3 regions of the Klebsiella electrica genome follow, and region 1 is predicted to be linked to each of the others. Evidence: predicted binding sites of a transcription regulator. Region 1 holds the regulator's gene; each other region holds the start of a gene.

Region 1 (10,611 bases):
TGGTACCGGTTGGCAGAGTTATCATCGGGCACCGCCTTTCATTTCGCGGATTAGCGCCCGTAACAGTTCCGGAGTGAGAGGGTCAAACAGTTTTACCACACCTGATTTAAGATGCAGCTCGCACCGTGGGACGTTTTCGGGATCGCACTCAGGGCACTCATCAGGCTTGTTACGCCAGAAGGGATTTGTAACTGGTCTGATCGGCTCTGGCGTATCAGTCAGTGCCACCGGGACAGGCATGCATTCCTGTATATCATCATCGCTCAGTAAGCCGTCCTCGTACTGGCTTTTCCATTTAAACAGCAGGTTATCATTGATATCGTGCTCTCTGGCGATCCGGGCAACAACAGCACCGGGTTGTAATGCCTGCTTAGCCAGACTGACCTTAAATTCACGGCTGTAGCTGGCTCGCCGTTCTTTTCGCCATTTTTCCTCGCTGATTTCAGGGCGAGTGGATTCATTTTTTCTGTTGGCATAAAGGATGGCGTCAAGCTGAGCGAATGAGACTGAATCGGGCAATGGCCATGCGATACCGGATGCAATAAAGCGCTGAAAAAGCGTATGTATTGTGGAATGACTGAGACCGAGGCGCTGAGCGATGGCCCGGATGGTCAGTTTATCTTCAAATCTTAAACGCAGGGCATCAGGCAAATAAGAACGGAAGCAGGGAATATCTTTTGTTGTCTGGGAATTCATCGTTCGTGTCCATCAAAATAGATGGGCGCGATTGTTGCCAGACAGGACAATTTTCACAAGACGTCGCAGATGGGGCGCTTACGGAAGAGTCCGCGTATAGCCTCGATGCGATGTACACCGTACAGGACGGCCGGGCAAAAGGAACGCTGTTTAAACTGCACTTTACCCAATACGACAACCACTCCGATATCCCGAGCTGGAGCGGTGGCTATGGCAACATCTTCCAGGATGAGCGTGACGTGAAGTTCATGGTTATCGCTCCGTTCACTATTTTCTGATGCCGCTGCGGCAGATGTAAATCTGCCGCAAACCTGAGAGGTTAATTATGAAGAAGCTATTGCTCATCGCGGTTATGGCATCGGGTCTGGTTGCCTGCACGCAGGCTCCCGCGCCGAAGGAAGATTCGAAACTAAAAGAGGCTTATAGCGCCTGTATCAATACGGCAGAAGGGAACCCGGACAAGGTTCAGGCCTGCCAGAGCGTTCTGGACGTGCTGAAAGAAGAGAAACAGCATCAGGCGTTTGCCAACCAGGAAAGCGTGCGCGTTCTTGATTACCAACAGTGTATTCAGGCGACCCGTACCGGTAATGATCAGGCGGTGAAAGCGCGTTGCGATCGCATCTGGAAAGGGATTCGCAGCAACAACACGACGAAATAAAACGGACGACAGAGTGAAAACGGGCGGAGCATTATCTTCGCCCGTTGGCGTTTCAGCGTTGATGTTCCGCCGGTTGATAAGTGCAGCGCGCATCAACCACCATCCCAGGGGGTAAGACGGAATGCGGTAACGTCAACTCGCGTACGAGGGCAGGGGGCGCGGCAGATTTCGCGCATAAAAAAAGCCAACCGTCAGGTTGGCTTTTTGCGGTTCACGCGGTGGGAAATTACTTTTCCAGCGCGTCGTGTGCATGTTCATCTTCACGGCAGTCGCCTTCCGCACAGTGACCGTAAAGGTACAGACTGTGGTTGGTCAAACGGATGCCATGACGGTGGGCGATTTCACGCTGACGCGCTTCGATAGACTCATCGCTGAATTCGATCACTTTGCCACAATCGAGGCAAATAAGGTGATCGTGATGATGCTGCTGGGTCAGTTCGAAAACAGATTTACCGCCTTCGAAGTTGTGACGAGTCACAATGCCCGCATCATCAAACTGGTTCAGCACGCGATAAACAGTAGCGAGACCGATCTCTTCACCCATGTCGATCAGGCGCTTGTATAAATCTTCCGCACTGACGTGATGGTTATCCGGTTCCTGCAGGACTTCCAGGATTTTTAATCGAGGAAGTGTGACTTTCAGGCCAGCCTTCTTTAATGCGGTATTGTTGTCAGTCATGCGGAATCTGTCCTGTTGCTAAACGATCTACTTCCATCAGCGGAAGTAATACAGAGAATCACCCGATGCAATGCGTCTCATTATAGAACTGCTGTCGTCAAATGAAAACTGCAAGTATCGGGCCTTGTATGCTGTCAAAAACGAGGCCCCAGCTACAAACTGCGTCACCTGACCTCGTTAAATCAGAGGACATTGTACAGATATGTGATTAAAAGTTAAAAACTTGTAGCTATTTGTTTGATTGCTTCTATCTATTAATGCGGCGAAACTTTACGGTAACGCCGCACAATCATCAGGCATTTTTAATTTCTTCGAGGTGCAGTTCTTCAGAGACCTGCTTAACCCACTGGCTTACGCGTTCGTTGGTCAATTCCGGCTGGCGGTCTTCATCGATAGCCAGACCGACGAAGTGATCGTCATCCGCCAGGCCTTTAGAGGCTTCAAAATGATAGCCCGCTGTCGGCCAGTGGCCAACGATGGTGGCGCCGCGCGGCTCAACGATATCGCGAATGGTGCCCAGCGCGTCGCAGAAGTATTCCGCGTAGTCTTCCTGATCGCCGCAGCCAAACAGCGCAACCAGTTTACCGTTAAAGTCGACCTCTTCCAGCGTCGGGAAAAAATCATCCCAGTCGCACTGAGCTTCACCGTAGTACCAAGTCGGAATGCCGAGCAGCAGGATGTCGTAGGCTTGCAGATCTTCTTTGCTGCTCTTGGCAATGTCGTGAACATCAGCAACATCTTTACCAAGCTGCTTCTGAATCATTTTTGCAATATTCTCGGTGTTGCCCGTGTCGCTGCCAAAAAAGATGCCGATGATTGCCATGAGTAAAATAACCTCTTGAAACTTAATGATGTGGTAGTGGCGTAATGCCCGCAGATAACGGCAATCATAGCAGAACAGGGGAGGGCGCGGAAACAGCAATCACGCCCGACTGCACACTCTGCTACATGAAAGTGTTTTTTTGAGGATTTTCAGGCTTTATCACCGCCGTGCAGAGTTGCCAGCTGGTTCATCAGCATCTCTTCGATCAAATCGCTGCGGTTCATATTGCGAGCTTCCGCCAGTTCGTTGAGCGCATCAACCGCCTCAGCGTTGAGTTTTAACTCCACACGCTTCAGGCCGCGAACTTTGTCGCGTTTGAGCTGATTGCGTTTGTTTATGCGCAGTTGTTCATCGCGCGAAAGCGGATTGGTCTTTGGTCTACCCGGGCGACGCTCGGTTGCGAACAAATCTAATGTCGTACGGTCCGTTTGTTCTTTTGCCATGATTCAGAGTGACTTCGGGGAAACAAGTTGCCGGGCTATAGCCGACACAGATAGCGCGCCATAATACATCAGGCGAACCGCTGCGCCAACGACCGCGGGCATTCTGCAGCGCGGTCGGGCAGTTTTTAGCCAGTTAAGCCTGCAAAGCGGTCAGATAGCGACGAATGGCGCGCAGGACGGCTTCCGGTTTCTCCGCGTGCACCCAGTGACCGGCGCCGGCAATGACGTGCGCCCGCGCCTGGGGGAACTGCGCGAGCAGGGGATCGCGATAGTCGTCGGTGACGTAGGGAGAGTTGCCGCCCGGAATGAACAGCGTCGGATGGGGCCAGGCGGGAACCGTTTGCCAGCCGACGATATGTGGATATTGATCCCATAATACCGGCACGTTAAAGCGCCACTGGCCGTCCACGAAGGATTTCAGCAGAAACTGAATCACGCCTTCTTCCTGTAGATGTTCACGCATCACCGCGGCGGCCTGCTGACGGGACGCGGCGCCGGCGTCGGTGACGGCATTGATGGCGTTGAAAATTTCATCATGACGGCGCACGTGGTATTCCACCGGGGCAATATCAATGGCGACCAGACCAGCGATGCGCTCCGGCGCCAGCGCGGTGAGCGCCATGACCGCTTTTCCCCCCATCGAATGACCGATAAAAGTGGCTTTCTCTATCTGCCGATCGTCAAGCGTATCGACCAGATCCTGCGCCATCGCCGCGTAGGTCATTTCCGGCGAACGGGGAGAGAGACCGTGGTTACGCATATCAACCTGCAGAATATCGTAGTCGGCCACCAGGTCGCGGGCGAGGATGCCCAGGTTGTCGAGACTACCAAACAGACCGTGAACCAGGACAACAGGGGAATTATTGTGCGGATTTTGTGCAGATTGCGTGCGGCTATTTAATTTCATGGCAAAGTTCTTTTTTTCGCTTCGTCGGGTTAGGGTATTATGTTGGACATTCTGCCATCCGGCTGCAAGACCCAGAGCTCTCTGAGTTTTACCGCCATCCTGGTTTGACGCTATCCGCGGTCAGGATTTGTCCTTATAATCCTGACAACTTGTATTCAGAATAAGATATCGCACTGGATTAAGATGAAAACAATTGAAGTTGATGATGATCTCTATCGCTATATTGCCAGCCACACCCAGCATATTGGCGAGAGTGCATCCGACATTTTACGGCGCATGCTGAAATTTTCTGCCGTTTCCCAGACTGCCGCACCGGTCGTAAAAGCCGCTCCGGCACCGGCGGCGACGCCTGCCGTCGAAGCGAAGCCCGCGAATCCGGCGAAAGATAAAGTCCGCGCGATGCGCGAACTGCTGTTATCTGATGAATACGCCGAACAAAAACGCGCGGTGAACCGCTTTATGCTGGTCCTGACTACGCTGTACTCCTTAGATAACAAAGCATTTGCTGAGGCCACCGAGTCTCTGCACGGGCGCACTCGCGTTTATTTTGCCGAAGATTCACGGATTCTGCTAAAAAGTGGTAACCAGACCAAACCAAAACAGGTTCCTGGTACGCCGTGGTGGGTTATCACCAATACCAATACCGGTCGTAAGTGCAGCATGATCGAACACATCATGCAGTCAATGCAGTTCCCAGCGGAATTAATTGAGAAGGTCTGCGGCACTATCTAGTTTTATTCACCTTGCATCAGAAGGATCAGGCAATGGCAATCGATAAGCGTGCGGGTCAGCCTGCACAACAGAGTGATTTGATTAACGTCGCTCAGCTGACTGCACAGTACTATGTACTGAAGCCGGAAGCGAGCAACGCGGAGCATGCGGTGAAGTTTGGCACCTCTGGCCATCGTGGCAGTGCAGGGCGCCATAACTTCAATGAGCAGCATATTCTGGCAATCGCTCAGGCGATTGCTGAAGACCGCGCGAAGAACGGGATTACCGGCCCTTGCTACGTGGGTAAAGATACCCATGCGCTCTCCGAGCCAGCCTTTATTTCGGTTCTGGAAGTGCTGGCAGCCAACGGCGTTGATGTTATCGTGCAGGAAAACAACGGTTTTACTCCGACGCCGGCCATTTCCAATGCCATCCTGGTGCACAACAAAAAAGGCGGTCCGCTGGCGGACGGCATCGTGATTACACCGTCCCACAACCCGCCGGAAGATGGCGGTATCAAGTACAACCCGCCGAACGGCGGCCCGGCTGATACCAACGTCACCAAAGTGGTCGAGAACCGTGCCAACGAACTGCTGGCCTCGGGTCTGCAGGGCGTCAAGCGCATCTCCCTCGATGCGGCGCTGGCATCCGGTCATGTCAAAGAACAGGATCTGGTGCAGCCGTTTATCGAAGGGCTGGCGGATATCGTCGACATGGCGGCGATTCAGAAAGCCGGCCTGAAGCTCGGCGTCGATCCGTTGGGGGGTTCCGGTATCGAATACTGGAAACGCATTGCTGAGTACTACAAACTCGATCTGACTATCGTCAACGATCACGTCGATCAAACCTTCCGCTTTATGCACCTCGATAAAGACGGCGCCATTCGCATGGACTGCTCATCTGAGTGTGCGATGGCAGGGCTGCTGGCGCTGCGCGATAAGTTCGATCTGGCTTTTGCTAACGATCCGGATTATGACCGCCACGGTATCGTCACTCCGGTGGGGCTGATGAACCCGAACCACTATCTGGCGGTGGCGATTAACTACCTGTTCCAGCATCGTCCGCAGTGGGGCCAGAATGTCGCCGTTGGTAAGACGCTGGTCTCCTCCGCGATGATCGATCGCGTGGTTAACGACCTGGGCCGCAAGCTGGTGGAAGTGCCGGTGGGCTTTAAATGGTTTGTTGACGGCCTGTTCGACGGCAGCTTCGGTTTTGGCGGTGAAGAGAGCGCGGGCGCCTCGTTCCTGCGTTTTGACGGCACTCCGTGGTCGACCGACAAAGACGGTATCATCATGTGTCTGCTGGCGGCAGAAATCACCGCCGTCACCGGTAAAAACCCGCAGCAGCACTACGACGAACTGGCTGCCCGCTTCGGCGCGCCGAGCTATAACCGTCTGCAGGCTTCGGCGACTTCCGCACAGAAAGCGGCGCTGTCTAAGCTGTCGCCGGAAATGGTCAGCGCCAGCCAGCTGGCCGGCGATCCGATCACCGCACGTCTGACCGCCGCGCCGGGCAACGGCGCATCGATTGGCGGCCTGAAAGTGATGACCGACAACGGCTGGTTCGCCGCGCGTCCGTCAGGTACGGAAGACGCTTACAAGATCTACTGCGAGAGCTTCCTGGGGGAAGAACATCGTAAGCAGATCGAGAAAGAAGCGGTGGAAATCGTCAGCGAAGTGCTGAAAAACGCCTGAGTCCGGTAAAACGGACAGCCATTCTCAGGTGATTATCGCCCCTTTCAGGCGCGGTTGAGCCTGTAGAGTAGCGAAAAGGGCTCCATGCCAGCATGGAGCCCTTTTTTTATTGCGGCATTCATCCATTCGCTGCTGTCTTCCTTCTGATATCTGCGGAGTCAGCAGGATGGCGACAGGCGTCGCGCTACGGCATAAACCGATAGCCGATCCCCGTTTCGGTCAGTAAATGCTGCGGGCGCGCCGGATCGGCCTCCAGCTTTTGCCGCAGGTGCCCCATATAAATGCGTAAATAATGGCTGTGTTCCACCGCATTGGGCCCCCACACCTGATTGAGCAGCTGGCGCTGGGTGAGGACCTTACCGGGATTATTTAACAGCACTACCAGCAGACGAAATTCAATCGGCGTCAGATGGAGCTCATCGTCGCCGCGTACGATGCGGCGGGCAGGAATATCGACTTCAATATCGGCGAAGCGCACCAGCGGTTCGTCGGCCTGCGCGCCGGCATGTCGGCGCATCGCGACTCGCAATCGCGCCTGCAGCTCGCCAATACCAAAGGGTTTACTGAGATAGTCATCGGCGCCGGCGTCAAGCGCGGCAATTTTATTGTGCTCCTCGGTGCGGGCCGACAGCACGATAATCGGCATCTGACTCCACTGGCGCACGTCGCGAATAAACTCATTGCCGTCGCCATCGGGTAGCCCGAGATCGAGGATGACCACATCAGGTTTGCGGGTTGCGGCTTCAATAAGACCCCGCTGCAGGGTATCGGCTTCAAATACGCGCATGCCGTCGGCTTCCAGCGCGGTGCGCAGAAAGCGGCGGATAGCATGTTCATCTTCAATAATCAGTACGTTTATCACCCGTTCTTCCCGTTCAGACAGATAGGACACTCTCCTTCACAAACGTCCGGAACGCGGCTGGCGCCTCAACCGCAGACTCTGACGCCAGCCTGGGCTGGCGTGTAGCTGCGCGTCTCGGGGCATTCCACCGGGGCGGCGTTATGCCGCTCCGCTCCATTCATCCAGTTCCGGGGCCGTTTCTCTGGGGAGTGTAACACGGAAGCAGGCACCGCCTTCCGGTCGCGTATGGGCGCCGATCGTACCGCCGTGCACTTCAACGATCGCACGACAGATGGCCAGACCCAGCCCGACGCCAGGGATCGCCGACTCTTTATGCCCGCGGGCGAATTTATCAAAGATAGCCTGTTCCTGGCCTGCCGGGATCCCGGGGCCATTATCCCACACCTCTAAGCGCAGTTGCCGCTCATCTGCCTGCGCCGCAATACCGATCTGTGCCTGCGAACCGGCATACTTCAGCGCATTCTCCAGCAGATTAATCAGCACCCGCTCAAACAGCGGGCCGTCGACGTGAACCAGCAGCAGCGGATCGGGCAGCGTCAGCTGAATATGCTGCCCGCCGAGGCCCGGTTCCAGCATCCGCAGGGCGCTGCCGATCACCTCTTCGAGCGTCAGCCACTCTTTATGCAAGTTAAATCCGCCGGACTGAATACGCGCCATATCCAGCAGATTATTAACCAGCCGGGTCGTATTCAGCACGTGCTGGCGAATTTCATTGGCCTGCGGAGCATGCTTCGAGCCTTCGCTGGCCAGGTCGAGCGTCAGAATTTCCGCCTGCCCGAAGAGCACGGTCAACGGCGTGCGCAAATCATGGGAGAGCGCCGCCAGCAGCGAGTTGCGCAGACTTTCCCGCTCGCTGTTGAGCCGGGCCTGCTCTTCGCTGGCGGTGAGGGTCAGCCGCTCCAGCGCGCTGGCGACCAGTAGCGTAAAGGTTTCCAGCAGGCGCTGCTGTTCCGGAATCATCAGCTGACGCAGGTTTTCGGGTTCCACTATCAGCAGCCCCCAGGTCCGGGCGGCGCTTTTCAGCGGTAAGATTTGATAGGGGACGCCCGGCAGCGTATCGGTACCGGCGCCGGCGGGCTGGCCCTTATCGAAGCTCCAGCGGGCGATGGCATCGTCCCACGAGGTCAGCCCCGGCTGGTGGGTGAGCGGGTGCAGTTTACCGCTACTGTCGGGGAGCAGCAGCTGCCCGCGGGCCTGGAACGTGGAGGCGATAAAGCGCTCGCTGGTCGCGGCAATATCATCCTCGCTGCGCCCGACCGCCAGCGCTTTTGACATCTCATACAGATGGCGGGTGCGTTGCTCGCGATAGCGCGCCACGCGGGCCTGATAGCGGACGCCGGCGGTGAGATTCCCGATCAGCAGACCGACGGTCAGCATGACGCCAAAGGTCAGCAGGTATTGTACGTCGGAAACCGCCAGCGTACCGCGCGGTGACACAAAGAACAGGTCGAAGCTGACCACGTTGATAACCGTCGCCAGCACCGACGGCCAGCGGCCGTATAGCAGCGCGATAATCACCACGCCAAGCAGGTAGAGCATCACCAGGTTGGCGGCTTCAAAGGCCACCAGCCACTGCATCGCCACCAGCGTAATGACCGCGCAGAGTGCCAGCGCCACGAAGCAGCCCTGGATTTGCAAGCGCCACTTCTCGATGGCGGTACGGCTATCGCTGGCCCGCGTGGGCAGCGGGGCGCTTTTTTCATCAAGGGCGATAACCACCAGATCGAGGTCGGGCGCGTCGCGCGCCAGGCGATCGGCGAATCCGCTGCGGCTCCACCAGCGGCGTTTTCCCTGGCGGCCGATGACGATTTTGCCCAGATTATGCTCGCGGGCGTAGTGCAGTACGGCTTTCTCTTCTGATGGGTCGGAGAGCGTGGCCGTTTCCGCCCCTAACTCCTGAGCGAGCCGCAGGGCGGCCAGGATAGCCCGCCGTTTGGCTTCCGGCAGGCGGTGCAGGGAGGGGGTTTCGACGTAAACCGCATGCCAGATGCTGCCGAATCGCGCGGCCAGGCGCGCGGCGGCGCGCACCAGTTTTTCACTGCCGGTATTATGGCCGATGCACAGCAGCAGGGTGTCGCGGGTATGCCAGACTTTCTCCTGCCCCTGACGGTCGCGCCAGGCGCGCATCTGTTCATCGACCCGATCGGCGGTCCGACGCAGAGCCAGCTCACGCAGAGCAATCAGGTTTCCCTTGCGGAAAAAGTTTTCGATGGCCCGCTCCGCCTGACCGCCGATATAGACCTTGCCCTCATTCAGGCGCTGACGGAGATCGTCAGGAGGCAGGTCGACCAGCACCACGTCGTCGGCAGCGTCAAAAAAGGGATCGGGGACGGTTTCGCGCACCTGCACGCCGGTAATCCCGCTGACGACATCATTCAGGCTTTCGAGATGCTGGACGTTCACGGTGGTAAACACGTCGATACCGGCATCGAGAAGCTCTTCGACATCCTGCCAGCGTTTGGGGTGGCGCGAGCCTGGCGCGTTGCTGTGCGCCAGCTCATCCACCAGAATCAGCGCTGGTCGGCGCGCCAGCGCGGCGTCGAGATCGAACTCATGGACATAGCGTCCGCGATGAGAGAAGCGGCGCTGGGGGAGGGTGCTGAGCCCGTCCAGCATTGCCGCGGTCTCTTTGCGACCGTGGGTTTCCGCCACGCCAATCAGAATATCCAGCCCCTGAGCGCGCAGCCGCTGCGCTTCCGCCAACATGGCCCAGGTTTTACCGACGCCCGCACAGGCGCCAAAGAACACTTTTAGCTTGCCGCGATGCGGCTCGCCGGTATGTTGCAACAGGCGGTCCGGGTCCGGGCGCAGCGGCTCGTCACTCATTTTACTTATCCTTCAGGGCATCCAGCGCCATATTCAGTTGCACTATATTTACCACAGGCTGGCCGAGAAAACTGACCAGCGGCGTTTGCGTCGCGTCATTCACCAGGCGGGTGACTTGCGCAATACTCAGATTACGGGCCTTCGCGACGCGCGGTACCTGCCAGAGCGCTGCCGCCGGAGTGAGGTTATTATCCAGCCCGCTTGCCGAGGTTGTCACCAGCTCAACCGGAACGCGCGGATTCGCTTCCGGGTTGGCGAGACGTAGCGCCTGCACGCGTTCGCTGACGGCCTTATCCAGCGCCGGGTTGCTGA
Region 2 (10,611 bases), 2.2 Mb from region 1:
CCCGGCGGCGTCCCAGTGCAACTCATCAAGGCCAAAGAGGATCTTACTTTCGAACCCCGCCTGCGTGAGCGAGCGCTGGATAAACAGCGCGTGGTAGTTCTCCTCCAGATCCTTGTCCTGCATGATATGCACGAAAGGACGGGCGCGGCTGTGTTTCCAGGCGCCCGCCAGCTCATCAAGCAGATTTTCCGCCGGGTTGTGTCCGCTGCCGTAATAGCCCTGTTTCAGCCACTGTTCGAGGATCAGCCCGCCTTCGGTATGACAAGAGGCGGAGTCGGCGTTGTATTCATAGACCTTCAGCCCGCGCTCATCCATACAGAAATCCATGCGGCCGGTGATCATATGATGACGGCGTCGCTGCCATGAGAGACGCAGGCGCGGCCAGAGAATTTTGGGGATATCAAACAGCGCCAGCAGATGGTCATCTTTCATCACCTTATCGGTGGCGTGCAGGTACATCAAATGCAGCTCGTTGGTCGCTTTGATAAGCTCCTGCTCGGCGCTTTCGGTAATGGTGAAGTATTGATAGGGATCCTGATTGATGAAGTGACCATTGGCGGCCACGTAGGCTTTCTGCAGCGAATCTTTCTCGTTCAGCCAGTTACCGCGGAACTGGCCTTTATTCGGCAGTCTCGCTCCCTGAATCGCCATCGCTTCGCCCGGCAGCACCGGCTGCGGCAGACTGTGCTCGGTATCGGCGGTCTGAATCATCCAGCCTAATATTTCGGTATCGGCAAAGGTGTCTTTGATGGTGTAGAAACCGTCTTTCACTTCCAGCGTTAATTCGCGAGTCCACTGCTGGCCCTGCGGCAGCGGCGCGTGAATCACGTTTTGCTCGGCGATGCGGACCTTATTGCCGACCAGTTGCGTAATCACCGCGACATGGCCGGTATGCTTAAACTCGCCGCCCTTCTGCCAAATCAGCAGCGAACCGGCTATCGGCGGACGGCGGGCGCCGTTTGCAAAAGCCTGTAGCGGCAAAATATTGTCATTAACCACTTCACGCAGAAAACGCAGGGAGAAGATTTCATAGGCCATGCCGACATCGGTAAAGACAAAACCGTAGGTGAGGAACAAAAAACGGCGCGCGAATTCAACGCACTGCCATTTGTGCCCCATATACTCATTGTCGATGTAACTGCGGAACGTGGCGTCATCCGGATAGTCGCGCGGATTTAAACTGCTGTAATTCGATGAATAAATTGCTACGCCCCCCGGCGCGTAGCCTAACAACGTACCAAAAGGGGCATCACTACTTGTCGATCCTTTGCTCATTAGCCTGACCTCAAATTAATGCAGCCCGGGCAGTTGGCGGAACAAAACTCCCTCTTCTTATCCTGCCGCAGGCACTTACCAGACAGAGGTGCAATGATGATACCACTCATTGGATTCAGCGATCGTGCCCCGCGGGAAAATAACCCGGCGCCTTTGGGTAAAAGTGATATCGTTAGTTGTAATATCTCCCCGTAATACTTCAGGTTGCATTGCCGCTGACAACCGCCTGGATGATGTAGGGAACCATAACGAAGAATGAGACAACGTCAGGAGTTGATTATGAGCGCACAACCGCATCTGCAGGCTCAACCGCTGGTCTGGGGCCACGGCCCACGTACTTTTGAGGTATTCCTTGAGCCAACCTGCCCGTTTTCCGTCCGGGCGTTCAATAAGCTTGACGATCTGCTGGACGAAGTCGGCGCGGATAATGTGACTATCAAGATTCGCCTGCAGTCGCAGCCGTGGCATCTTTTCTCCGGCGTCATCGTGCGCTGCATTCTTGCCGCCTCGACGCTACCGCACGGCAGAGAGCAGGCGCACAGAGTGTTAAAAGCGGTCGCCGACCATCGCGAAGAGTTTGAATTTACCGATCATTGCAGCGGGCCGAATATGGAGACCACGCCGCAGCAGATTATCCAGCGCATTGAGCACTACAGCCAGGTTCTGCTCTCTACGGCCTTTGCCCGCCCTGAGCTGCAGGCTGAGATTAAATGGCATTGCAAATACGCGCGACAGAACGGTATTCATGTCTCGCCGACCTTTATGGTCAACGGCCTGGTGCAGCCGGACCTCGGCAGCGGCGACGATATCAGCGTATGGGCCGCGCGGATTATGGCCTGAGTCCTCCTCGCCCCGGTTGCGCGACGCTGACCGGGGCCAATAAGCCTCACACTGTTAAACCTGCCTGGAATCTCCTGCTACACTCCCTCAACGGCTCACTAAAAAGGCAGGTCCTCATGTCAGAGAATAACTACCAACCCCCTAAAGTGTGGGAGTGGAAGCAAAACAACGGCGGCGCGTTCGCCAACATCAACCGTCCCGTCTCCGGCGCCACCCATGAAAAAACGCTACCGGTTGGCTCACATCCGCTGCAGCTTTACTCCCTGGGCACGCCCAACGGCCAGAAGGTGACCATCCTGCTGGAAGAGCTGCTGGCGCTTGGCGTGAGCGGCGCGGAATACGATGCCTGGCTGATCCGCATTGGCGAAGGCGATCAGTTCTCCAGCGGTTTTGTTGAGGTGAACCCCAACTCAAAAATTCCCGCGCTGAGCGACCACTCGACCACTCCGCCGACGCGCGTATTTGAGTCCGGCAGCATTCTGCTTTACCTCGCTGAAAAATTTGGTTTCTTCCTGCCTAAAGATCCCGCAGGGCGGACCGAGACCCTGAACTGGCTGTTCTGGTTACAGGGCGCCGCCCCGTTCCTCGGCGGCGGTTTTGGTCACTTCTTTAACTATGCGCCGGTGAAAATCGAGTACGCGATTGACCGCTTCACGATGGAAGCCAAACGTCAGCTCGACGTGCTGGATAAACAGCTCGCCCGCAACCGCTATGTTTCCGGGGAAGAGTACACCATCGCCGATATGGCCATCTGGCCGTGGTACGGCAATGTCGTGCTGGGTGGGGTGTATAATGCCGCGGAATTCCTGGACGCCGGCAGCTATAAAAACGTCCTGCGCTGGGCGCAGGACATTGGCAATCGTCCGGCAGTCAAACGCGGACGAATCGTCAACCGGACCAACGGCCCGCTTAACGAGCAGCTGCACGAACGCCACAGCGCCAGCGACTTTGATACCCTGACCGAAGACAAGCGCCAGGCATAACCTCTCACCTACCGGGGGCTTCGGCCTTCGGTAGTTAACTTTCCAGCCGGTATCCCGCCATAAAGTAACGCATCGCGATACAGGAATGTCCTTCCCTGAAGAAATCCATGACCATGTTTCTGTCCAGGCCATAGCGGCGGGTGAGGATCCCGGCCTCCCAGGCGCTAAGCTGGCGATCGCCGGTTTTTTCAAACATGCGCTGAGAATAACCGAGGACAAAGCCACGTTTATAATCCGCGCAAAAACCGGCTGCGTTGCTGGCGCTTTCCGCCTGAGACGCCTTCAGCCCCGCCATTAAACCTTTGCCAAAATGGTTATCCATCGCTTTTCCCTCCTCAATCGCTATATATAAAATTATATAGCGATTTTTTGAGCGAGTGCCAGCGCTATTTCCGCCCTTTTTAGCCGAGATATTTGGCAAACCACGCCAGCGTTCGCTGCCAGGCAAGCTCGGCGGCAGCCCGGTCGTAGCGCGGCGTGGAGTCGTTGTGAAAACCGTGGTTCACCTGCGGATAGATATAGGCTTCGAACACTTTATGCTGCGCCTTCAGCGCCTGTTCATAAGCGGGCCAGCCATCGGTGATGGGTTTATCCAGCTCCGCATAGTGCAGTAGCAGCGGGGCATGGATTTTCCCGACCTCCGCGATCGGCGGCGGGCGGCCATAAAACGGCACCGCGCAGGCCAGCTCCGGGATCGCCACGGCGGCGGCATTGCAAACCCCGCCGCCGTAACAAAACCCGGTTATCCCCACTTTTCCGCTCGCCTGCGGATGTTTTTCCATAAAGGCGACGGCGGCAAAAAAGTCGTTCATCAGCTTCTGCGGATCGACTTTCTGCTGAAGCTCGCGCCCTTCGTCATCATTGCCGGGATAGCCGCCCACCGAACTCAGGCCATCCGGTGCCAGCGCGATGTAACCGGCTTTAGCCACCCGGCGGGCGACATCTTCGATATAGGGATTCAGTCCGCGATTCTCATGCACGACGATCACCGACGCCGGTTTTACGCTGGATTTCGTCGGCACCACCAGATAACCACGCACCTCGGCGTGACCCTCGGGCGAAGGATAGCGAATATATTGCGCATGGATATCCGGGTCGGTAAACGAGATCTGCCCGGCAAGCGCGTAGTTCGGTTTCAGCAGGTTAAACAGCGCCAGGGCGGTCATGCCGCCGACGGCGTACTTTCCGGCCAGCTGCAAAAATTCCCTCTTGCTGATTTTGCCGTGCGCGTAATAGTCGTAATACTCCAGCAGCTCTTGCGGAAAATCTTTCGCCGTCAGTCGCGTCATCATCTCTTCTCCGGATATTCCCCCCTTTAAGCAAAGCAGAAGCTCGCGGTGACGCCAGCAATCTTACACATTGTGATCCAGCGAACGCTGCTGGCGTACCATACCAGTTAAAATGGGAACGACGTTTTAATTTATAAGGAGAGAGCATGTCCTGGTTAGCTGATCCCACCCGCTACGATCGCATGCAGTACCGCTACTGCGGTAAAAGCGGCCTGCAATTGCCCCTTTTGTCGCTGGGACTGTGGCACAACTTTAGTCACGGTCACGCGCTGGATGACCAACGCGCCCTGTTACGCAAAGCCTTTGATCTGGGCATTACCCATTTCGATCTGGCGAATAACTACGGGCCGCCGCCCGGCAGCGCGGAGGAGAATTTTGGCCGCCTGCTGCGCGAGGATTTCGCCGCCTACCGCGACGAGCTGATTGTGGCGACGAAAGCGGGCTATTCCATGTGGCCAGGCCCCTATGGCAACGGTAGTTCACGAAAATATCTGCTCGCCAGCCTCGATCAGAGCCTGCAGCGGATGGGACTGGATTACGTCGATATTTTCTATTCGCATCGCGTCGATGAAAATACGCCGATGGAAGAGACCGCCGCGGCGCTGGCACAGGCGGTGCAGAGCGGTAAAGCCTTGTATGTCGGCATCTCCTCCTATTCGCCGGAACGTACGCGGCAAATGGCCGCGCTTTTGCGCGACTGGAAGATCCCGCTGCTGATTCACCAGCCGTCTTATAACCTGCTCAACCGCTGGGTCGACACCAGCGGGCTGCTGGATACGCTGGAGGAGAACGGCGTCGGCTGTATCGCCTTTACGCCGCTGGCGCAGGGCCTGCTGACCGGCAAATATCTACAGCAGATCCCCGAAGGTTCGCGGATGTTCTACGAAGGGAAAAGAGCGCGCGGCCTGACGGAGAATATGCTCAGTGAGTCAAATCTGCACAGCCTGCGCTTACTGCAGGAGATGGCCCACAGCCGCGGACAGAGTATGGCGCAAATGGCGCTGAGCTGGCTGCTGAAGGATAGTCGGGTCACATCAGTGCTGATTGGCGCCAGCCGCCCACAGCAGCTGGAGGAGAACGTACAGGCACTGAATAATCTGACGTTTAGCGCAGAAGAGCTGGCGCAGATTGACCAGCATGTCGCGGATGGCCAGCTCAATTTATGGCAAACCTCGTCGGATCAATAAGTCACTCACCCGGCGGCGCTGCGCCGCCGGGCAGGTGTCTCAGTGCTTAACCTTGGTCAGACGATCGAGATAACCCATCACAAACGCCGACAGCACAAAGGTCAGATGGATAATGACGTACCACATCAGCTTGTTGTCCGGTACGTTTTGCGCGTCCATAAACACCCGCAGCAGATGGATAGAGGAGATGGCGACAATGGACGCCGCCACTTTATTTTTCAGCGAGGTGGCGTCCATTTTGCCCAGCCAGCTGAGCTTTTCTTTACCTTCATTGATATCCAGCTGGGAGACAAAATTTTCGTAGCCGGAGAACATCACCATCACCAGCAGGCCGCCCACCAGCGTCATATCGACCAGCGACAGCAGCGTCAGAACCAGATCCGACTCGCTCACGCTGAAGATGTGCGGCAGGATGTGGAAAATCTCCTGAAAAAATTTGATCGACAGCGCAATCAGCCCGAGCGATAGACCAAAATAAACCGGCGCCAATAACCAGCGGGAGGTATACATAGCATTTTCCAGAAAGCGTTCCATAAGATCCTGTGAGTTAAGCAAAAGTCCGCCATTATATCGCAACCCGCCGCAGCGATTGCAACCTCCCGCCATATCGCCGCTGAATATCGGGCATAAAAAAGGCTGGCACATGGCCAGCCTGATAAAGGTCGTCGGGAGGGTTATTTCGCTTTTACGCTTTCTTCGCCCACCAGACCAATTTTCAGATAACCCGCCTGGTGCAGAGTATCCATGACCTTCATCATGGTCTCATAGTCCACGGTTTTATCCGCACGGAAGAAGACGGTGGTGTCTTTCTTCCCTTCCGTCAGCGTATTCAGCGCGCCGATCATGCTCTCTTCGGTGATCGGATCGTTGCCGAGGAACATGCTGTTATCCGCTTTCACCGACAGATAAATCGGCTTTTCCGGACGCGGCTGTGGCTGACTTGAGGAGGCCGGAAGGTTGACCTTCACATCCACGGTCGCCAGCGGCGCCGCCACCATAAAGATGATCAACAGCACCAGCATGACGTCGATAAACGGCGTGACGTTGATGTCATGCATTTCGCCGTTATCATCGGGGTTTTCGTTAAAATGCATTGCCATAAAGCATTAACCTACTCGTAATTTTTGCGCGGTACGAACCGGTTTTACGCCGCTGGCGCTCAGATCCAGGTCACGGCTTTGCAGCAGCAGCACCTGCGCGGCGACATCGCCGAGCGACGCTTTGTAGCTGCCGATCATGCGGGCAAAAATATTATAGATAACCACGGCTGGAATCGCCGCAAACAGGCCGATGGCCGTCGCCAGCAGCGCTTCCGCGATGCCCGGTGCCACCACCGCAAGGTTAGTGGTCTGCGTCTGCGCAATGCCGATAAAGCTGTTCATGATACCCCAGACGGTACCAAACAGGCCGACGAACGGGGAAATCGCCCCGATGGTCGCCAGATAACCGTTGCCGCGCCCCATGTAGCGACCCACGAACGCTACGCGACGCTCAAGGCGGAAACCGGTACGTTCTTTAATCCCTTCGTTATCTTCAACGCCTTCAGAGAGCGCCAGTTCGTTCTGCGCTTCATTGATAAGCTGGATGCTTAAGCTTTTCGGGTGGAAACTGTTTGCGATATCGCTGGCCTGATCGAGGGAACGCGCATCGCCGAGCAGCTGCTGTTCACGCTTGAGGCGGCGCTTACTGGAGAGGATTTCAGCACCTTTGCCGAAAAAGATAGCCCAAGTGACTACCGACGCCAAAATCAGGCCAATCATCACGACCTTAACGACAATATCGGCATGATGATACATACCCCAAACGGACAGGTCCGCCTGCATCAAATTATTACCCACGCTGAATCTCCAGGACGTCAATCACAAAATCTGAGCACAATCATATCAAAAAAGCCCCGAATTGATAGTGGTTCTCATTAGTATTTACACTGTGCAGCAAATCACGTTTAGATTCCTTGCGCTTACGCAGTAAAAAAGTGGCCGACCGCGGATTTCGCAAAATTTTTGCCCGTATCGGCCATTCCCCGGTACAGGGTGAGCCATTCGTGCTAGTTTAGACGTCCAGACGTATAAAACCAGGTAAAAAAACATGGCTGATAAACATCTTGATACCGCGCTGGTCAATGCCGGGCGCAGCAAAAAATATACTCAGGGCTCGGTCAACAGCGTGATTCAGCGGGCTTCATCGCTGGTGTTCGAGAGTGTCGAAGCTAAAAAGCACGCCACCCGCAACCGGGCAAAAGGCGAACTGTTTTACGGTCGTCGCGGGACATTGACCCACTTTTCGTTACAGGAAGCGATGTGCGAACTGGAAGGCGGCGCGGGATGCGCGCTGTTTCCCTGCGGCGCCGCAGCCGTTGCCAATACCATTCTGGCCTTCGTCGAACAAGGCGACCATGTCCTGATGACCAACACCGCGTATGAGCCCAGCCAGGACTTTTGCACTAAAATCCTCGCGAAGCTCGGCGTCACCACCAGCTGGTTCGATCCGCTAGCTGGCGCCGATATTGCCCGCCAGATTCAACCGAACACCCGGGTGGTGTTCCTGGAATCACCCGGCTCTATCACCATGGAAGTTCACGACGTTCCGGCAATTGTTGCCGCCGTCCGCCGCGTTGCTCCGCAGGCGATTATCATGATCGACAACACCTGGGCTGCCGGCGTGTTGTTTAAAGCGCTGGATTTCGGCGTCGATATTTCGATTCAGGCCGGGACGAAATACCTGATTGGCCACTCTGATGCAATGGTCGGCACCGCGGTATCCAACGCGCGCTGCTGGGATCAGCTGCGGGAAAATGCCTACCTGATGGGGCAAATGGTCGATGCGGATACCGCCTATATGACCAGCCGCGGCCTGCGCACCCTTGGCGTCCGCCTGCGTCAACATCATGAAAGCAGCCTGCGTATCGCCGAATGGCTGGCGCAACATCCGCAGGTCGCGCGCGTCAACCACCCGGCGCTACCGGGCAGCAAGGGTCATGAGTTCTGGAAGCGCGATTTTACCGGCAGCAGCGGTCTGTTCTCATTTGTCCTCAATAAACGCCTGACCGACGCCGAGCTTGCTGCGTATCTCGACAACTTCAGCTTGTTCAGCATGGCCTATTCCTGGGGCGGTTTTGAATCGCTGATTCTGGCTAACCAGCCGGAACAAATCGCCGCCATCCGTCCGGAAGCTGAAGTCGATTTCAGCGGTACGCTGATTCGCGTCCATATCGGTTTAGAAAATGTTGACGATCTGTTGACGGATTTAGCGGCAGGCTTCTCGCGTATCGTGTAAAGTGACAGCGAGTGGCAACAATAGCGGACGTTTTACGTAAGGCGGCCGCTGTTGTTGCGCCCGAGATCAAGGTGTTCGGGGCTCTTCAGGAGTACACTAGTCAAAAATACGGTACCACTTAGGAAAGTCCATGGTTGTCATTCAAGAGATTGTCGCCGCCCTGTGGCAACATGATTTTGCCGCGCTGGCAAACCCCCAGGTCGTGGGCGTTGTATATCTGGTCATGTTCATGACATTGTTTCTGGAAAACGGTCTGCTGCCCGCTTCATTTTTACCCGGGGACAGCCTGCTGCTGCTCGCCGGAGCGCTCATAGCCAAAGGCGTCATGGACTTTGTGCCGACTCTAGCCATCCTTACCGCCGCTGCCAGCCTCGGCTGCTGGTTGAGCTATCTGCAAGGGCGCTGGCTCGGCAATACCGAAACCGTCAAAGGCTGGCTCGCCCATCTGCCGCAGAAGTACCATCAGCGCGCGACCTGTATGTTTGATAAACATGGTCTTCTGGCGCTACTGGCCGGTCGTTTCCTCGCCTTCGTGCGCACCCTGCTGCCAACGATGGCCGGCATTTCCGGGCTCTCCAACCGCCGCTTTCAGTTCTTCAACTGGCTCAGCGCGCTGCTGTGGGTAGGCGTGGTCACCGGTCTGGGCTATGCGCTCAGCATGATCCCGTTCGTGAAGCGACATGAAGACCAGGTCATGACCTGCCTGATGATTCTGCCGATCGCGCTGCTGGTGGCCGGGCTGGTGGGCACCCTGGTGGTGGTTATCAAGAAAAAATTCTGTAACGCCTGACAGAGCCTTCCCGGGAGTGGCGCAGCAGCCCTTCCCGGGACTGATTTCCCGTCACATGCCCTGAATCGTTCTGATCCGCGCCGCATCTTCTCCCGGCGTCATACCAAAATAGCGTTTAAATTCACGGCTAAACTGCGACGCGCTCTCGTAGCCGACGCGCATCGCCGCGGCGCTGGCTTTCATCCCGTCATGAATCATCAGCATCCGCGCCTTATGTAAGCGATAGCTTTTGAGGTACTGCAGCGGTGAGGTGCTGGTCACCGATTTGAAATTATGATGAAACGCCGAGACGCTCATGTTGGCCTCCGCCGCCAGTTGATCGACACTGAGGTTTTCGGTGTACTGGCTTTCAATGCGCTTCAGGACGCGGCTAATCAGGCTGAAGTGGGTTTGTCGGCTGACCAGCGCCAGCAGCGCCCCGCCGCATGGCCCGGTGAGCACGTAATAGAGGATCTCGCGGATGATCTGTTTGCCGAGAATACGCGCATCCAGCGGCCGCTCCATCACATCCAGCAGCCTTTCCGCCGCGCACAGGATCTCCTCCGATAGCGCCGCCGAGTTGATGCCGCTGGAGGCCATCGAGGGCTGAAACAGCGCGTCCTCGCCAATGTCCATCAACAGCTCCTGTAGCTGAAGAATATCCACATTCAGGCGCAATCCCGCAAGCGGCACCTCTGGCGTCGCGAAGGTCTCGCACTCAAACGGCAGCGGCACCGTCAACAGCAGGTATTCATTGGTGTCATAGCGGAAAGTCCGCTCATTGATGTAGCCAATTTTATGACCTGAAAAGAGAAAAACAATGCCTGGCTGGTACATTACCGGCGTGCGGGTACCCGGCTGCGTGCCGTACAACAGGCGAATATCGGGCAGCAGCGCGCTGAGATTTTCTTCTTTATCTTTCAGTGCATTAACCTTTTCCGTCAGCAGCTGGCATATCTCGGCGCGGTTCATTTTCGGTAATTCTCCAGACG
Region 3 (10,611 bases), 430 kb from region 1:
AGCACACAAAACTCATCGCCTCCCAGACGGATCAATTTATCCTTATTCTTGCGAAAAACCTTAACCAGCGTTTGAGCCAGAAAGACTAATGCGCGATCTCCGGAATCATGGCCAAGTTGATCGTTAATGGTTTTAAAGTTATTGCAATCCAGTACCAGTACACCAACACGTTTATCTGAGAGACGGCTATTCGTAGTGTATAACTCTAAGTAACGTCGGTTATAACATCCGGTCAACGGATCTGCATAGCTATCGCCCTTGAATACCACCATCATCCGGTATATATATAACATCAACAGCAGTACAAGGATATAAACCACAAATGAAATTAGAAACGTCGTAATGTTATCAATCAGGATAATAGAAACGGGATATGCGTAACTCACCTCATATTTATGTGAAAAGTTAAGCCTGACGTTTGTACTAAACAGACGACTCACCCCATAAGTCATCTCTGAATTTTTGAGTCTGTCCCTGACAATCATCTTCACATGGTTACGCCACTCTGGCTTTATTCGGTCATAGATGATTCTTTTTAAATCATCCTGAACAAAATCTTTAAACACATAACCGATTATATCCACCCCTTGTGCATCGTTAAAATTGTAAACGATACTACCGACTGAGATCACTTTCTCCCCGGTATTAAAATCATCATAAATATCCGTTCTGACATTATAAGTCCAGGATAACGTCTTATTTTTCATCAAAGATAAAAAATCTTTTGTATGGAAGTAATCAATATTTTTAAAAATATTCGATTCCGTATAGTTTTTATTAAATACTGGAGTTGAGAAATAAATATACGCCCGGTCTTTCGGAATGAAATAGACCAGTTGATTATGCGATTCTCGCTCATCTCTGCGAAACTGATAAATCTCATCAAATAAATGTAGAAAATTAAGCGTTTCGCAGCTTATCTGCTTATTTTTAGACTGTAATGTCCCATATAAGTTCGCTAAACCCTGCCGCTTGTCTACGTTAATCCCCCAGACATTTAACACAGAATTATATTCTAAAGGAAAATAACAATCACTTTTCGCAGACCGAGGGTTTCGCTGTTGATTCAAATAGCTCAAAGCCAGTGATAAATTATCATCGGTGTAGGTTTCATTAAGTATTTCCAGCCTGGCATCATAAAGATATTCTTTCATTACCTCCTGGACATTATCATACTGCATATGAAAGAAAATTACGCAAAAAGAAACATAAAACAAAGTCAACATTGCCACTATCATATATTTAATGCTAACATCATTTTTTATATTCATTTTCACACCAAAGGATCACGTATTTTCTGTCAATGAGTAAACGCCCTACCCTTTCCCGTTATCATTATAGTCCATATAGAGGAAATCAGCATGTATTTAATTAAGCATAAGAAAATGCTGTCTCCGTTTACAGAAACAGCATTTATCTGCGACTAGTTAATAAACATTATTTGAAAACTTCAGCAATCGCATCAAAATTCGGTCCATGTTCCCGGGCGGCGATAATGACATAATATTTACCACCTTTCTCATCGGCGAGCTGCGACAGCTTTTCATGAAGATCCATCGGTGATGAAATCTGTCCGCCAGAGGCCGCCACCGTAATATTATCGATATATTCATATTTAAAGTGATGAGCTTCATCTTTAGAAATCAGCATCGCCGCCGATGCGTTCATAGAAACTAAACCTACAACAGCAATCAATCCAGCCAGGGTCTTTTTCATAGCCTACTCCTTTAGTTAAGGTACTCACATCGGTGATAGTAATGACATTTCCCGGCATAAAGTTGTTGTAGATCAATACTTATCAATCACAGCCGCGTCTTTACTTTATGTTTATTGTGTCAGGCAGAAAAAATATATATCTATACATATCCTGAAAAAAACTTCGCCATGTAAAAAAGAAACCTACGTAATATGAGTGATAAAAAGGAAGAAAGCCATTCCGACAAAATCAAGCGGCCATTAGTTAAAATTTTATTGCCTGTTAAAAAAGCTCACAGGCAGGATAACTAACTGATATCTCTCAGCTTTGAAAGCCAGTGTATGATTATGTAATGTTTAGCAAACATCATTATTTTTCATTGCCAGCCATTCAAAATCTGCAATAATCATATTCAGTTCAAAAAATACATTTGTTCACATTCATATAAGGATATTATATGGAATGGAAAGTTACCGATGTATTAGTTTTCCCCCGCAGCAAAACGTGTCTGGCCGTTTGTGTGTCGCTAAAATCATTAAAGCTCGTCCTGTGGTATCATGGAGATTATTTTTTAAATACTGGAAGTGTACTAGAGATAGACAATAACGAATATATTGTTAATGGCAGGCAGCAGGAGCTGGATATTTTCAAAATCACCCCCTTTATGCCGGAGCAATGGCATCAGTATTTAAAGCCACATGGCTGCAGCGGCATGACTAAAAGTACAGAGAAATGTATGCACATAAAAAAATGTGCTTTTATCCTGTGTCCGTTTGGGACCAGAAAATATCTCACCATCTAGTCCTGGCCATTGGATTATGTGATGCAGTAATTATCACCGGATAGCGGGTTGTCTTTTGCTGGCGTTAACCGGCGCTTTCCCTGTCGCCTGGATTAATCCCCTGTCAAGGGGGTTCGCCCTGCCCAGGCAATAACAAAGATGAGACAAAAGCGCGTACCGCCTCACCTTCTGCGAAAACTCGTCGCCGCCGCGTATTTTCGCCTGTTGCTCCCTCCCCCCGGCGGCAGCGCAAATGCCTTTTCCCGGGGCGATATTCTTGCCCCGTCCGGGCTACCCTGACCCTTTGCCCCGCTTTGCCTGTAGATTGCGGCCGCCGACAAACTTATACTTGGCGCACAATTTTCACTCTAAGGTCTGGACATGACGTTCTCTTCTCCACTTAACAAACGCGACGTAACGCCGGCGAAAGCGATGGTCGCGGCGATCAGCGGTTACGCAATGGATGGCTTTGATCTGCTGATTCTGGGCTTTATGCTCCCCGCTATCAGCGCTTCGCTGGCACTCAGCACCTCTCAGGCCGGCTCCCTCGTCACCTGGACGCTGATTGGCGCGGTACTGGGCGGGATCTTTTTCGGCCATCTCAGCGATCGTCTGGGCCGTATTCGCGTCCTGACCTTCACGATCCTGATGTTCTCGGTCTTTACCGGCCTCTGTGCGATTGCCCAGGGGTATTGGGATCTGCTGGCCTATCGCACCCTTGCCGGTATGGGGCTCGGCGGCGAATTCGGTATCGGCATGGCGCTGATTGCCGAAGTCTGGCCCGCCCATAAGCGTAACCGCGCCTCGGCATGGGTTGGCATCGGCTGGCAGCTTGGCGTTCTGCTTGCCGCCTTTATCACCCCTCTCCTGCTGGATATCATCGGCTGGCGCGGGATGTTCCTGGTGGGCCTGCTGCCCGCGCTGGTCTCATTTGCCATCCGCCGCGGCATGGGGGAGCCTGACGCATTTACCAAAGATATCGCGGTCACTCAGGAGGTCTCCTTTACGGCCCGGCTCAGGATGCTGTTTGCCGATCGCGCCACCTCGAAGGCCAGTATCGGGATCCTCATCCTGTGCTCGGTACAGAATTTTGGCTACTACGGCCTGATGATCTGGATGCCCAGCTATCTCTCCTCCAGCTTTGGCTTTTCACTCACCAAATCAGGACTCTGGACGGCGGTCACCGTCGTGGGCATGACTTTCGGTATCTGGTTGTTCGGCGTGCTGGCAGACCGTTTCGCCCGCTGGAAGATCTTTCTGCTTTACCAGGCTGGCGCGGTGGTGATGGTCATTGTCTACGCCCAGCTGCGGGACCCGACCCTGATGCTGTTTACCGGAGCGGTAATGGGTATGTTTGTTAACGGGATGATTGGCGGCTACGGCGCGCTTATCTCTGATACCTATCCGCTACGGGTCCGCGCTACGGCGCAGAACGTGCTGTTTAACCTTGGTCGCGGCGTCGGTGGTTTTGGACCGCTGGTGATTGGGCTGTTCGTCAGCCACTGGTCGTTTACCGCCGCCATTACTCTGCTGGCCCTTCTCTACCTGCTGGACATTTTCGCCACCTTATTCTTACTGCCGAAAACACAGGGCAGCGAAGACGCGCTGGGCGCGATCGGCTGATCCCCGCGCTCCAGATAAGCAAAGCCTGAGTCTCCCCAGGCTTTGCACACCAGATAGCGATCAGTAGTAGGCTTTCAGCGTTCGTTGGCAGAGCATCGAACGGACGCAATCATCGGCGGTAAAACGCACAATACCGATCATTTCGTCTTCCTCAAAACGCGCCAGCGCATCGACCAGCCCGGACTTCACGCCAGAGGGTAAATCACACTGGGTAATGTCGCCGTTAACGATGACCGTCACGTTTTCCCCGAGGCGGGTTAAAAACATTTTCATTTGCGCAGCCGTCACGTTCTGGGCCTCGTCCAGAATCACCACGGCATTTTCAAATGTACGTCCGCGCATATAGGCGAACGGCGCGATTTCCACCTTGCCGATTTCCGGCCGCAGGCAGTACTGCATAAAGGAAGAGCCCAGTCTCTTCACCAGCACGTCGTACACCGGTCGGAAATAGGGGGCAAACTTCTCGGCGATATCTCCCGGTAAGAAGCCGAGGTCTTCGTCGGCCTGCAGAACGGGACGGGTAACAATAATCCTGTCCACATCTTTATGAATCAGGGCTTCGGCTGCCTTCGCTGCGCTAATCCAGGTTTTTCCGCACCCGGCTTCGCCCGTTGCAAAAATCAGCTGTTTATTATCGATGGCATTCAAATAATGCGCCTGAGCGTCATTGCGCGCTTCAATCGGCGATGCGTCGCGGCTATCCCGCGCCATGCCAATTGCTTCTACGCCACTCATTTGCACAAGCGATGTGACCGATTCTTCTTCGCGCTGCTTATGGCTTCGCGAATCCTGTCTCAGCACACGTTTGGCCTCACGACGAGCTCTGGTCACTGCTTTTTGTCTTCCCATGGATAGCACCTTGCGTTGTTGGTTTACATCACACGCGCCACGATCGACGCGATTATGCGCACTAACGATTGAGGTTTGGCTTCCTTGTAAGCCATTGCTTGCCTGACGAATTGGCAGAGGGTCACGGCTACGCGCACCGGTAACCTTGCCTGGGTTCGAATTTTTGCTTGTGGATAGGGATAAGTCTGGGGAGCAGGAATCACGGCCGGGAGTGCGGCCCCCGTGCTGAGGAGTACGGTATGAGGTTTGACGTTTTCCGTTACAGCAATCGGGCATTCGCGATCTCCATAGTGAAACGACATCACTGCCGGGAACTACCGCGTCTGTAATAAGTACATCAAAAATAATTCTTAATGCAACTTATTTCTTACATATAGACAACAAATAGTTCTCATTGCAGCTGCAGAGAGTTTCCGACTATAAGATTACAGAAAAATGAAACAAGGCAGGAAATACAAAAAAAGAATGGAAAAACAGCAGAAACGCCCTGCCCTTTCGGGCAGGCACGTCAGGCTTCGAGCAGAGATTGCGCCAGGTAGTGCTGGCTATCGATAACGCCCGGTAACACAAAGAAGTAGCCGCCGCCGATAGGTTTGACGTACTCCTCCAGCGCTTCGCCGTTAAGGCGTTTTTGCACCGTCAGGAATCCCTTCTCCAGGTCATGCTGGTAGCAGACAAACAGCAGTCCCATATCCAGCTGCCCGGAGTTGGTCACCCCCAGCGAATAACTGTAGCCACGGCGCATCATCAGACTGGACTGCGTCTGCGGCGTACGCGGATTCGCCAGCCGAATGTGGCTGTCCAGGGCAATCATATCGCCGTCAGGATCGCGGCTGTAATCCGGCACGTCATGTTCATGCTGCATGCCCAGCGGCGCGCCGCTGTGCTTATCCCGACCAAAAATGGTCTGCTGCTCTTTCAGCGGGGTGCGATCCCAGAACTCCACGTGGAACTGGATGATACGCGCCGCCTGATAGCTGCCACCGGTTGCCCATGCCGGCTCGCCCTGGCCGGGGGTCACCCACACCACGTCATCCATCAGCGCCTTATCGCTGCTGGCCGGGTTCGCGGTGCCATCTTTAAAGCCCAGCAGGTTAACCGGCGTCTCTTTGCCTTTACTGCGCGCGGCGCTATCGGAAATAAACCCTTCGCGCTTCCAGCGCACGCTGAGCAGATCCGGCGTGTGTTTAATCACATCGCGCAGCGCATGGATAACCGTATCCTGAGTATTGGCGCAGATTTGCAACAGCAGATCGCCATGGCAAAGCGCCGCATCCAGCGCATCGTTGGGGAAGCGGGTCATCTTTTGCAGCTTTTTCGGCGCCTTGTCCGCTAATCCATAGCGCTCATCAAACAGCGAATGGCCCAGCGAAACGGTGACGGTCAGGTTATCCGGGGAGATCCACGGCCCGAGGATCCCCGAGTCCATCGGCGGCAGACGCGGATTTGGCGTGTCCGGCGCCGGCCCGCCTTTGGTCAGAAAGGCAATGCGCTGAGTCAGCAGGCGAAACAGTCGCTCCAGGTCAGCTTTATCGCTGGCCAACACATCAAAGGCCACCAGCATCATCGATGCCTGCTGCGGCGTCAGCACGCCGGCCTGGTGCTGGCCGTAAAAAGGCTGCGCCTCAGCACGCGCGTCCGGCGACAGCGCCCCCGGAGAGCTGTTGCCGGACACCGCGTGCGCCACCGGACAGCCGCCGGTGATAGCCAGCGCGCCGCCAAGCGCGCCGATCCCTTTTAATAACCGACGACGTGAAGGTTCATTCACGTCAAATTGTTTGTGTTCTGCCATCGACTTAGTCCAGTCCAAGGATCCCGCGCAGTTGAGCCAGATCTTCCGCCAGCGTGGTGATTGGCCCTTTCAACGCATTACGATCCGCATCCGTCAGCTTGTCATAGGTTTCGAAGCCGTCTTTAGTGCGGTATTTACTGAGGATCGCGTCAACTTTCTTGAAGTTAGCATCCACTTTCGCCAGCAGCGCGCTGTTCTCTTTTTGCAGTTGCGGACGCAGCAGGTCGACGATTTTCTGTGCGCCGTCGATATTAGCCTGGAAGTCCCACAGATCGGTATGACTGTAGCGATCTTCCTCACCGCTGATTTTGCTGGCCGCGACTTCTTCAATCAGGCCCGCCGCGCCGCCCACCACTTTCGACGGTGGGAACGCCAGTTCGCTGATGCGTTTTTGCAGTTCCAGCACATCGCTGTTCAGCTGGTCGGCATACTTTTCCATCCCCTTGACGCTGTTATCGCCAAACAGGGCTTTTTCCAGACGGTGGAAGCCGGTGAATTTCGGGTCTTCGGCTTTTTTCTCATAATCGTCTTCACGGGCATCAATGCTGCCGTCCAGATCGGAGAACAGCTCGGCGATCGGTTCAATGCGCTCGTAGTGCTGGCGCGTCGGCGCATACAGCGCTTTCGCTTTTTCAATATCGCCCGCTTTCACCGCGTCGGTGAAGGCTTTCGTGCCGCTAACCAGCTGGGCGGTTTCCGCCGTAACGTAGGCCTTATAGGCGGTAATCGCCTCGCCAAGGCTCAACACCGCATTGGCTTTCGCCGCATCTTTGGTGGCCTCGCCGGTGACAATCAGTTTGCCTTTCGGGTTGGTCAGCAGACCGCAGGTCATGTCATATTCGCCCGGCTGCAAATTCGCCGTCAGCTTTTGCGTAAAGCCTGGTGCAATATTCTCGCGCTCTTCCACCACCATCACGCCTTTAAGGATCTCCCACTCCAGCGCTTTCTGACTGTGGTTCTGAATAATGAACTGCGTTTTCCCCGCTTTCACGGTGACGTTCATCGGCTCACACTGCTTGTCGTTAACGGTCACTTTTACCTGCGGGATATCCGCAGCCTGGGCGTAGAAAGCAGAGCTGAACAACGCTGCGACGGCAAGCTGCAGCGCATTACGGCGAAAATGAATCATCATGATCATCCCTTTCGGTAAGTATGTGGTAACCATAGTCCTGCGGCGCCCTACTTAAGCGGAGCGGTACGCGAGGTTGCTGTATTGCTACGCGGCGGCAGCGCAAACAGCACCAGCGCCGGAATCAAATAGATAAAGTAGACTGCCACTTCACTGACGGTAGGCGTCTCCTGGTAACCGAAGATCCCTTCCAGCAGCGTGCCGAAAAGCGTGTGGGTCGACAGCACGCCGCTCAGATCAAACGCCACGTCCTGGAAGTGGTTCCACAGCCCGGCTTCATGGAAGGCGCGAATTGCCCCGGCAGCCAGCCCGGCCGCCACCAGCAGAATGAACAGACTGGTCCATTTGAAAAACACCCCGAGGTTAAGGCGGATCCCGCCCCAGTAAAGCAGGAAGCCGAGGACAATCGCAGTCGCCAGCCCCAGCATCGCCCCGAGCGGCGGCCAGATCCCCACATCCTGCTGGAAGGCCGCCAGCAGGAAGAACACCGACTCCAGCCCTTCCCGCGCGACGGCGAAAAAGACCATCATCACCAGCGCCCAGCCGTGATGATTACCGCGCTGTAGCGCATTATCCACCGCCTGTTCCAGCTGCTGTTTCACGTTGCGCGAGACTTTACGCATCCAGAAGACCATCCAGGTCAGGATGCATACCGCCACCAGCGCCACGATGCCTTCGAACAGCTCCTGTTCACGCTGGGGAAACTCGCCGGTGGTTTCGTTGATAAAGATCCCAAGGCCCAGGCACAGCGCCGCCGCCAGGATAACGCCAATCCACATGACGCCAATCCAGCTGCCGCGCTGGGTGCGTTTGAGATAGCTGGCAATCAGGCTGACAATCAGCGCCGCTTCCAGCCCTTCGCGTAACATAATGAGAAATGGAACAAACATGCCAACACCCTTCAATGTGAATCGCAGTCAGTGGATGCAAAGATAGGTAAATATTTCTGATAGTGATTATCATTACAATAATCAGAAACACAAGCGAAATATAGAGAGATCAGTGACGAGTTGTAAATTAATCGCTATAAAATAATTACTTAGGGGATTATCTGTCTTCACCACGCTCAAGCGTTTTTTTCACTGCAGATATTTACCCGCCAGTGCGGCTGTGGCTAAATAGCGGCCTTATTGACCTGCGAAAAGAACAACATGACACAATTCTTGCACTTCCTGCTGGCGCTGGCGGTTATCCTCGGCCTTGCCTGGCTTGCCAGCTATGACCGACAAAAAATCCGCGTTCGCTATATTATCCAGTTAATTATCATTGAAATTGCGCTGGCTTTCTTTTTTCTGCATGCCGAAAGCGGGCTGTGGATAGTTAAAAATATCTCAGGATTTTTCACTTCGCTGCTCGGCTTCGCCGCCGAAGGCACCAACTTTGTATTTGGCGGCATGAGCGAAAAAGGGATGGCGTTTATTTTCCTTGGCGTACTGTGCCCGATTGTCTTTATTTCGGCGCTGATCGGTATTCTCCAGCACTGGCGCATCCTGCCCGTGTTCATCCGCGTGATAGGTACCCTGCTCTCCAAAGTCAACGGCATGGGGAAACTGGAGTCCTTTAACGCCGTCAGCTCGCTGATTCTCGGCCAGTCGGAGAACTTTATCGCCTACAAAGGCGTGCTGGGCGACCTCTCCTCCCGCCGGCTGTTCACCATGGCGGCGACCGCGATGTCAACGGTGTCGCTCTCCATCGTCGGCGCCTATATGAGCATGCTCGACGCAAAATATGTGGTCGCGGCGCTGATCCTTAATATGTTCAGCACCTTTATTGTGCTGTCGATTATTAACCCGACGCGCCCGGGTAGCGAGGAAGAGATTAAGCTGGAGAAGCTCCACGAATCACAAAGCTTCTTCGAAATGCTCGGGGAATATATTCTTGCCGGCTTTAAAGTGGCGATGATTATTCTGGCGATGCTGATTGGTTTTATTGCCCTGATCAGCGCCATTAATGCCCTGTTCGCCACGCTATTTGGTCTGAGCTTCCAGCAAATTCTCGGCTACGTTTTTTATCCGCTGGCCTGGCTGATTGGTATTCCGCTCAGCGATGCGTTGAACGCCGGAAGTATTATGGCCACCAAGCTGGTGGCCAATGAGTTCGTGGCGATGATTGAGCTGCAGAAAATTGCTGCCGGTATGACCCCGCGCGGACTGGGCATCCTGTCGGTCTTCCTGGTCTCTTTTGCCAACTTTGCTTCGATCGGTATTATTGCCGGGGCCATTAAAGGGCTGAACGAAAAACAGGGCAATATTGTTTCCCGCTTCGGTCTGCGTCTGGTGTTCGGCGCCACGCTGGTGAGCCTGCTCTCTGCCAGCTTCGCGGGGCTGGTGCTGTAACCGGGGAGACGCCATTGCGTTTGTGCCGGGTAAGGCGTCAGCCGCCACCCGGCACTTTCAGCAGAGGCAGTTTACATTAAAAATGTACGCAGACCGGTTGGTCAACGCGCATCACCGACTCCTGGGCAAAGCGCGATTTATAGAGGTGACGTAACGCCTCAATCCCCTCTTCACTGTCGCCGTCTTTACCATGAATCAGCATCAGCGCTTTACTCTGCTCGCGGGCCACGTTGCCATCATTGCCCAACCACTGGCCCCGGGCGTCAAACACCGTTAACCCCTCACGAAAGCGCGGCGTGACGTCGCGGTCAACAAACTGCTGCCACTCCTGGGCGGTGATATCTTTGCCCGCCGGGCGGCTCAAACCGAAATAGAGCGTGGTCTGCACCATCGCATTCTCTGCCG

Evidence for each region. Region 1 encodes Fur, which represses iron uptake genes when iron is present. Its sites were predicted from a motif close to ATAATAATGAGAACNACTATCAA; they were not measured.
Region 2: exbB (tol-pal system-associated acyl-CoA thioesterase) is a predicted target of Fur. The motif match lies at 7,474-7,496, and genes of this name have one in related genera.
Region 3: efeU (iron uptake transporter permease EfeU) is a predicted target of Fur. The motif match lies at 8,817-8,839, and genes of this name have one in related genera.

Annotation. Positions count from the first base shown of each region.
Region 1 covers NZ_CP041247.1:3,749,090-3,759,700, reverse strand. Annotated here, with positions in the region: gene tnpB (IS66 family insertion sequence element accessory protein TnpB) at 1-25, opposite strand, end outside; gene tnpA (IS66-like element accessory protein TnpA) at 22-696, opposite strand; partial or broken gene Electrica_RS17965 (ChiP family protein) at 780-974, shown strand; gene chiQ (ChiQ/YbfN family lipoprotein) at 1,022-1,354, shown strand; gene fur (ferric iron uptake transcriptional regulator) at 1,581-2,033, opposite strand; gene fldA (flavodoxin FldA) at 2,326-2,856, opposite strand; gene ybfE (LexA regulated protein) at 3,006-3,299, opposite strand; gene ybfF (esterase) at 3,433-4,206, opposite strand; gene seqA (replication initiation negative regulator SeqA) at 4,390-4,938, shown strand; gene pgm (phosphoglucomutase (alpha-D-glucose-1,6-bisphosphate-dependent)) at 4,971-6,611, shown strand; gene kdpE (two-component system response regulator KdpE) at 6,796-7,473, opposite strand; gene kdpD (two-component system sensor histidine kinase KdpD) at 7,612-10,299, opposite strand; gene kdpC (potassium-transporting ATPase subunit KdpC) at 10,301-10,611, opposite strand, start outside.
Region 2 covers NZ_CP041247.1:669,067-679,677, reverse strand. Annotated here, with positions in the region: gene gss (bifunctional glutathionylspermidine amidase/synthase) at 1-1,275, opposite strand, end outside; gene Electrica_RS03285 (DsbA family protein) at 1,555-2,115, shown strand; gene yghU (glutathione-dependent disulfide-bond oxidoreductase) at 2,232-3,098, shown strand; gene Electrica_RS03275 (DUF2623 family protein) at 3,133-3,420, opposite strand; gene yghX (YghX family hydrolase) at 3,500-4,387, opposite strand; gene mgrA (L-glyceraldehyde 3-phosphate reductase) at 4,534-5,574, shown strand; gene Electrica_RS03260 (TIGR00645 family protein) at 5,614-6,108, opposite strand; gene exbD (TonB system transport protein ExbD) at 6,249-6,674, opposite strand; gene exbB (tol-pal system-associated acyl-CoA thioesterase) at 6,681-7,412, opposite strand; gene metC (cystathionine beta-lyase) at 7,663-8,850, shown strand; gene yghB (DedA family general envelope maintenance protein YghB) at 8,981-9,640, shown strand; gene Electrica_RS03235 (AraC family transcriptional regulator) at 9,692-10,591, opposite strand.
Region 3 covers NZ_CP041247.1:3,317,938-3,328,548, forward strand. Annotated here, with positions in the region: gene Electrica_RS15955 (GGDEF domain-containing protein) at 1-1,154, opposite strand, end outside; gene Electrica_RS15960 (YdgH/BhsA/McbA family protein) at 1,438-1,716, opposite strand; gene Electrica_RS15965 (hypothetical protein) at 2,154-2,498, shown strand; gene Electrica_RS15970 (MFS transporter) at 2,859-4,100, shown strand; gene phoH (phosphate starvation-inducible protein PhoH) at 4,161-4,949, opposite strand; gene efeB (iron uptake transporter deferrochelatase/peroxidase subunit) at 5,458-6,741, opposite strand; gene efeO (iron uptake system protein EfeO) at 6,746-7,873, opposite strand; gene efeU (iron uptake transporter permease EfeU) at 7,921-8,760, opposite strand; gene Electrica_RS15995 (NupC/NupG family nucleoside CNT transporter) at 9,022-10,206, shown strand; gene Electrica_RS16000 (DUF3574 domain-containing protein) at 10,283-10,611, opposite strand, start outside.